Regions from separate parts of the Vreelandella gomseomensis genome, predicted to be linked through region 1. Evidence: predicted binding sites of a transcription regulator. Region 1 holds the regulator's gene; each other region holds the start of a gene.
The links. The regulator FNR, encoded in region 1, switches genes on or off when oxygen is low (the NO sensors DNR and NnrR bind a similar motif). The targets are predictions, from matches to a motif close to TTGATNTANATCAA.

Region 1 (2,268 bases):
CATATCGGCATGGATCATTTTGCCCGGCCGGACGACAGCCTGGCCCTTGCCCAGCAAAACGGCACTCTACAACGCAATTTCCAGGGCTATTCGAGCCACGCCCAGTGCGACCTGATTGGCCTGGGCGTATCGGCCATTTCACGCCTGGAAGACAGCTACGCGCAAAACGCAAGCGTCCTCGCCGACTACGAAACGGCTCTTGACCAGGGCCGGCTCGCCACCCGGCGGGGCGTGCGTCTCAGCCGCGACGACCGTATCCGACGCGACGCCATCGAGCGGCTGATGTGCGACATGCGCCTGGATCTGGCGGCGCTCGGCGAGCGCTGGCAGATCGATCCTCAGGAGTATTTCAAGGCAGCGCTGGTCGCCCTTGACCAGGCGCAGCAGGACGGGCTGGCTACTCTTCGCCATCAGGTCATCACCGTTACCCCCGTTGGGCGACTGCTGGTACGTCATCTGGCCATGGCGTTTGACGCACACTTGCCGGCTCAGGGGAACCGGCGATACTCGAAGATTATTTAGCGGTTGTTAAGCATGCCCCCCGATTACATAATGGAAGGACGCGTTCCCTGATGGAGACCTGTATGCCGGAACCTACGCGTCATCGGCGAGCCGTATGGCACGAAGCGCGCTGCCAGACCTGCAGCCTCAGCTCCCTGTGCCTGCCGCTGGCACTGGAACTGGAGGACATGGATCAGTTTGATGCAATCATCCGACGGCGAACGCCGCTCAAGAAAGGCGAGCACCTGTTCCACCAGGGCGATGACTTTACCAGCGTCTATGCGGTGCGCTCGGGAAGCCTCAAGCAGGTCACCACCGAAGGCGGCGGTAACGATCAGCTGACCAATTTCTACCTGCCAAGCGAATTGGTGGGGCTGGATGCGATTGACGAGCCGCATTATCCCGGCAGCGCGATTGCCCTGGAAACTACCACGGTGTGTGAAATTCCTTTCGACCGGCTGGATCAGCTGTCGGAAAAGCTGCCGGAGTTACGCGGCCAGCTGTACCGCAGCATGAGCAAGGAGCTGCGCAACGACCGGCGCATGATGCGGCTGCTGTCGCGCAAAACCGCCGACCAGCGGCTGGCAAGCTTTCTGATCACGCTTTCCGACCGCTTCCGTCGCCGCGGCTACTCCCCGTACAGCTTTCGCCTGTCGATGCCCAGAGCCGACATCGGCAACTACCTGGGGCTCGCCGTGGAGACCGTCAGCCGGATTGTCAGCCGCTTCCAGTCGCAGTCGCTGGTAGCCGTCTCGGGCCGCGAGGTACAGATCCTCGACATGGCCAGACTACAGCAGCTGGCCGAGGAGGAAAGCCCAGCCGCCTAACCGACGTTGAGCGCCTGAATACGCCCCGCCATCAGCTCTGTCTGCTTGGCTTCCAGGCCGGCGAAGTCGAACAGGTCGCGGTCGGCGAGCTGCGAGGGCGCAACGTTGGTCACGGCCTTGAACATGCTTTCCAGACGGCCGGGGTGGTGTTTGTCCCAATCGGCCAGCATGTCCTTGACGACCTGCCGCTGCAGGTTGGGCTGCGAGCCGCACAAATTGCAGGGAATGATCGGGAACGCCATCGCCTGGGCGTACTCGGCAATGTCCGCTTCCTTGCAGTAGGCCAGCGGACGGATGACGATATTCCTGCCGTCGTCGGAAAGCAGCTTGGGCGGCATCGACTTCAGCGTGCCGCCGAAAAACATGTTCAAGAACAGCGTCTCGAGAATATCTTCCCGATGGTGGCCCAGGGCAACCTTGGTGGCGCCGATCTCTTCGGCAAACCCGTACAGCGACCCGCGGCGCAAACGCGAACACAGCGCGCAGGTGGTCTTGCCTTCCGGGGTCTTCTCTTTCACCACCGAGTAGGTATCGCGCTCCAGGATATGGTAGTCCACCCCGCGTTCCTCAAGGTAGGCGGGCAGGACATGTTCGGGAAAGCCCGGCTGCTTCTGATCCATGTTGACGGCGATCAGTGAAAAATTCACCGGCGCGTTGCGCTGCAGGCTGAGCAGCATCTCCAGCATGGTATAGCTGTCTTTGCCGCCGCTTAAACACACCATGACGCGGTCGCCCTCGTCGATCATGCGATAGTCGATGATCGCGTTGCCCACGTCTCGGCGCAGCCGCTTCTGCAGCTTGTTGAACTCACGCTTGCGCTTGGCATCGCGATGTTCCGCTTCGGATAAGCGGGCTGCTGCGTCGGTGGTCGCTGACGCAGGGTCGAAATGATCAAGGTGATGTTGCATGGTATTAGCACTGCCGATAGTCAGAGAAGCAA
Region 2 (2,268 bases), on a different contig from region 1:
AAAAATTAAACAGTCACCGGCAACCCGCATGGGGAACGCGGCTGCGACACCTTTCCATAGCTTATCCACAGTCTCTTGCAGGTTTTCTGTGTATCTGTGAATAACAACGGCATGTCGGTGGACGTGTGGCAACTCGGTGATAGAGTTGGGATAATACTCGTCCATATTTCAGAACTAACGTAGGTGGTTTATGAGCGTCCATCAACAGCTTCATACCGCGCTTCTCGAGCTTGAAGCTACCCTGAAGGCCGCCAATCTCTGGCGCATGCCGACACCCGACGCGTCGGCGTTCACGAGTCAGCAGCCGTTCTGTATCGACACCATGTCGTTACTTCAATGGCTGCGTTTCGTGTTCATTGCCCGGTTGTATGCGCTAGCCGACGCCGGCGGGGCGTTGCCCGCCCAGTGTGACGTGGCCCCAGCCATTGCAGAACACCTTAAGCAGGAAAACGTGCGTGCCAGCGATCATCTGCTGGTGGTCAGGGCCGTCGAGCGGATCGATCAACTGGTTACCAATAACTAATGACATCGCCCCCTGGTGGTTACCAGAGGGCGATGGTGGTAAGGGGACGCGACCTGTCTATCTAGAAACGGTAGCTGACCCCGCCCATGACCACGACGGGATCAATTTCCACGCTACCGGCGGACGCGCCGTTGATCGTGGCATCGCTGTCGATATCGATATACCAGGCAGCCGCGTTCAGCGCCCAGTGTTCGTCAATCAGCAGGTCAACGCCGACTTGCCCCGCCATTCCCCATGAGTCTTCCAGCGACAGCGAGGCCCCGATATCGGTCTTTTCGTCGGAAAAGTGCGTGTAGTTGATGCCCGCTCCCAGGTAGGGCTGAACGCGGGCATCGCTGCCACCGAAAGGATAGTATTGTACGGTCAGCGTGGGCGGAAGGTGCTTGGTCGAGCCGTTGGTAACGCCATCGACCTGGAGATCGTGCTCGAACGGCAGAGCCGCCAGCAGTTCAATACCGACGTGGTCATGAAAACGGTAGCCCAGCGTGAAGGCGGGGCCACTTTCCGAATCCACATGGACATCCGCGCCGCCCAGCAGCTCGCCGTTATCACTGGTGGGCGCAACCTTGGCGATACCAAGGCGGGTGTAGACATCACCTTTTCCATAGGCAAGGCTGACACTGCTGAAGGCAAGCATGGCGGTTGAGAGGCCAAGGGCGACAAGCTGGCGAGAATTGATGTGGCGCATGGGTTCACTCCTGGTTGCAAACTGAGCGGCCATTCACTGGCTGCTCGACGACACCAACAGTCTAACGAAGCGCGTCGGGCGGGATATTGATCCAGGGCAAGGCAGTATAGATCGGAGAAGGCCGCCACAGGAGGGCGCTGGTCGTCCCGCACAAACGAAAGAGGCCTCCCCGTGACGATGTATCTGTCAAGGGAAGGCCTCAGGGTCAGCCTACCGGCTAGATGGCTAGCCTATTGATACGCTGTTAGCGAGCAATATGCTGGTATTCACCGGCATCGGCCGTCGCGCTGCTTACCGCCAGGATGGCAATGAAGGCCGCGATGAAGCCAGGAATGATCTCGTACACGCCAGGGCCACCCATGAAGGATGCGTTCCAGCCCAGGGCAATCCAGATCATGACGGTGGCGGCACCCACGACCATGCCGGCAATGGCGCCAGCGCCATTGGTGCGCGACCACATCAGCGAGAGGATGATCAGCGGGCCGAAGGCGGCGCCGAAGCCTGCCCAGGCGTTGCTGACCAGCCCGAGTACCTGGGAGTCCGGATCCGACGCAATCACGGCGGCGATTAAGCCCACCAGGACGACGCTGACACGGCCCACGTTCACGCACTCCTTGTCCGTGGCTTCTTTACGCAGGAAGAGGCGATAGAAGTCCTCGGTCAGCGACGAAGACGCCACCAGGAGCTGGCTTGAAATGGTGCTCATGACCGCCGCCAGCAGTGCCGCATACAGGAAGCCGGTGATCAGCGGGTGGAACAGCAGCTCCGCCAGGATAATGAAGATGGTTTCCGGGTCTTCGACATTCATGCCGTTGCGAACCGCATAGGCGCGACCAAAAATACCCAGCGATACCGCACCGATTAGCGAGATGGCCATCCAGCTCATGCCGATGTTGCGGGCAATCGGCACATCCTTGAGCGTGCGGATCGCCATGAAGCGCACGATGATGTGCGGCTGGCCGAAGTAACCAAGCCCCCAGGTGACCGCAGACAGCCAGCCGATAAAGGTCAATCCTTCCGTCCACGACAGCAGCGTGGGATCGACTTCATTAAGGGT
Region 3 (2,268 bases), on a different contig from region 1:
GCCTACGACGCCAATCGCCAGTGCCAGCAGTAATCTGTATTGCTCCAAAAGAGTCATCATCTGACCTCCTGATTAATCAACCAAGCATGTCCCGCACCTAAGTCGATGACCACCGAGAGTCGAAAAATAGTAGAGCACCCGCAAGCTATGCGCCGTGCCTGGGAGAATAGCCCGCCCCCACTGATAGCATTATAGAGGGTTTATGTCCCTGATCCGTAAACGCGAATACCTAGTAAGGCTCGTCTTGCGGCCTCGGTGTACACGGTGTATCAATCGCAATACCGGCTAAACCAGTACCGTCGATATCCGGTTTTTGGTCAAACAGTGCCATCACAGCTTCCATCGGCACATGGCATCACTCCTAATTCACAAAGTGGTACTCACCAAGGCTTATTGCTGGCCATGGTGGCTTGGCATGTTTCCCTTCATCTGTTGTCGCTGCTCGTCGGTCAACAGGTCCTGCATCTGATTATGCATGCTCACTTTATCGGCCATCATGTCGCCATGTAGGTTAGCCATTTGACCGTGCAGCGCTTTTACTTCCTCCGGATCAGGCCGCTCGGCCTGCATGATTATCATCATGTCATCACTCAGTTTCATCATTTCGCCCATCCGCTCCAATTGAGTAGAGCGATGTTCCTGGCGCATCTCGCGCATCGAGCTCATTTGTTCGTCGTCGAGTATGCCGGACATCGGACCCATACCACCCATCATGGGGCAAGGCATCATGCCACCTTGGCCTCCCATCATCATGCCAGGACCCATGCCGCTTTGGCCGCCCATCATTCCGCCCTGACCTTGGGCGCCTTGGTTCATGCCTTGAGCGAAGGTGGCGCTGCTTGTGGCACCAAGGCTTGCAGCCAACGCAATGGCAACGATCTTCTTATACTTAGCCATATCAATTTCCTCTCATCGTGTTGCGGGTCGAGAAGTCGCCTTACTCCAATAAAAATGGAAGAAGACAGAGTTAACTTCCGTTATAAGCCTACAACCTATAGGTAGCCCGCAGGTCAAAGAGAAACCAAACCCGATACCTCAATATTGTCACAAGTCAATTTTTGTCGACCGTTTTGAAATCTGTTTCAGGTTGATATGTTATAAAAAACTAGGCGACTTCAGATAACTACGGCGTGTAATTTCAGTTTAAATTCAGATTAACGGGCTATTTTTGGGGTAACGTGGGCATATAACCATCGACAAACAACCGTTACCTCTTTACCTCCGGAAGTGCTATAGGAGTGCCTATGAGTCAAAAAACTAGCCGTCTGCTGATGATGTGGATACCGCTTGCCGGGTTTGTCATTTTGGTGGGTTACTTGATGGGAACAGATCACCGCTTTCACCTCTTTCAGGCCTTACCTTTACTTTTTTTGGCAGCCTGTCCATTGATGCATTTTTTTATGCATCGACATCACGGTGGGCACGGCGATAAAGCAGATAAGGAGTGAAACACCCTTTAAATCATGCGGGGGATCATTATGAAACCGAAACATCAAGAGCATCGCTTAGGCGTTTCCGAAAACACATTAGTGACTCGGAATTTAAAAATCCAACGCCATGAGCGTGAGCGCATCGACGACGCAATAGCGGATATCGATCAGCTTTACGGGATAGATAAGGTAGTCTACGACGAAAAACACAGGCATATCTGTCTCGCTTACGATGCGCTGCGGCTATGCATTGATGATGTCGAAAAGATCCTTATACGCCATGGGATCGAGGTCAGCGCTGACCGATGGAACCGCTTCAAGGAAGAGTATTACCGCTTCGTCGACCAGAACGTTAAAGACAACGCCAAGAAAGAGCCTTGGAGTTGTCATTAAAACGCAGTCTTTCGTTAATCGGTACTGTAGTAGGGACTAGAAAAAAGGGGCAACGTGGTAACCATCGCCGTCGGTGGTAAGGCTCTGTGTCAGGTGGCCGTGGCTGATACCCTCAAGCAGGAGTTGGTAGCAGCCATTCGCGTCATGCATGACCTCGGGCCTCCACGTCGTGATGATGATCGCCGGCACCAACAAACGCGCCGCCATCAGCCTGTTGCACCCCATAATTGGTGTTATCGACATGACCACCAGCTCGCTGTCGGTGATCAGCAACTCTTTGCTGTTGAAGCGACGCAATGCACGCGAGCAACCCGAACGACCCAGCTACAAACTCAATGTCATATCTCATGACATGATGCTCGTCGCGTGAAAGAGGAATTCGGCCAGAGCAAGCAGCTCAATGGGGCTCGACGCATTCAGGCTACACTGGCGACCGATGGTCACC

Region 2: the regulator FNR is predicted to act here: its motif matches at 1,298-1,311, upstream of QC815_RS07280 (OmpW/AlkL family protein).
Region 3: the regulator FNR is predicted to act here: its motif matches at 1,042-1,055, upstream of QC815_RS15910 (DUF2933 domain-containing protein).

The regions. Positions count from the first base shown of each region.
Region 1 covers NZ_JARWAI010000001.1:367,064-369,331, forward strand. Annotated here, with positions in the region: gene hemN (oxygen-independent coproporphyrinogen III oxidase) at 1-522, shown strand, start outside; gene fnr (fumarate/nitrate reduction transcriptional regulator Fnr) at 585-1,328, shown strand; gene ttcA (tRNA 2-thiocytidine(32) synthetase TtcA) at 1,325-2,268, opposite strand, start outside.
Region 2 covers NZ_JARWAI010000004.1:307,155-309,422, reverse strand. Annotated here, with positions in the region: gene QC815_RS07285 (YqcC family protein) at 191-523, shown strand; gene QC815_RS07280 (OmpW/AlkL family protein) at 585-1,211, opposite strand; gene putP (sodium/proline symporter PutP) at 1,456-2,268, opposite strand, start outside.
Region 3 covers NZ_JARWAI010000014.1:12,088-14,355, forward strand. Annotated here, with positions in the region: gene QC815_RS15900 (NADH-quinone oxidoreductase subunit A) at 1-60, opposite strand, end outside; gene QC815_RS15905 (Spy/CpxP family protein refolding chaperone) at 391-897, opposite strand; gene QC815_RS15910 (DUF2933 domain-containing protein) at 1,245-1,448, shown strand; gene QC815_RS15915 (hypothetical protein) at 1,479-1,823, shown strand; gene QC815_RS15920 (hypothetical protein) at 1,993-2,193, shown strand; partial or broken gene QC815_RS15925 (IS3 family transposase) at 2,187-2,268, shown strand, end outside.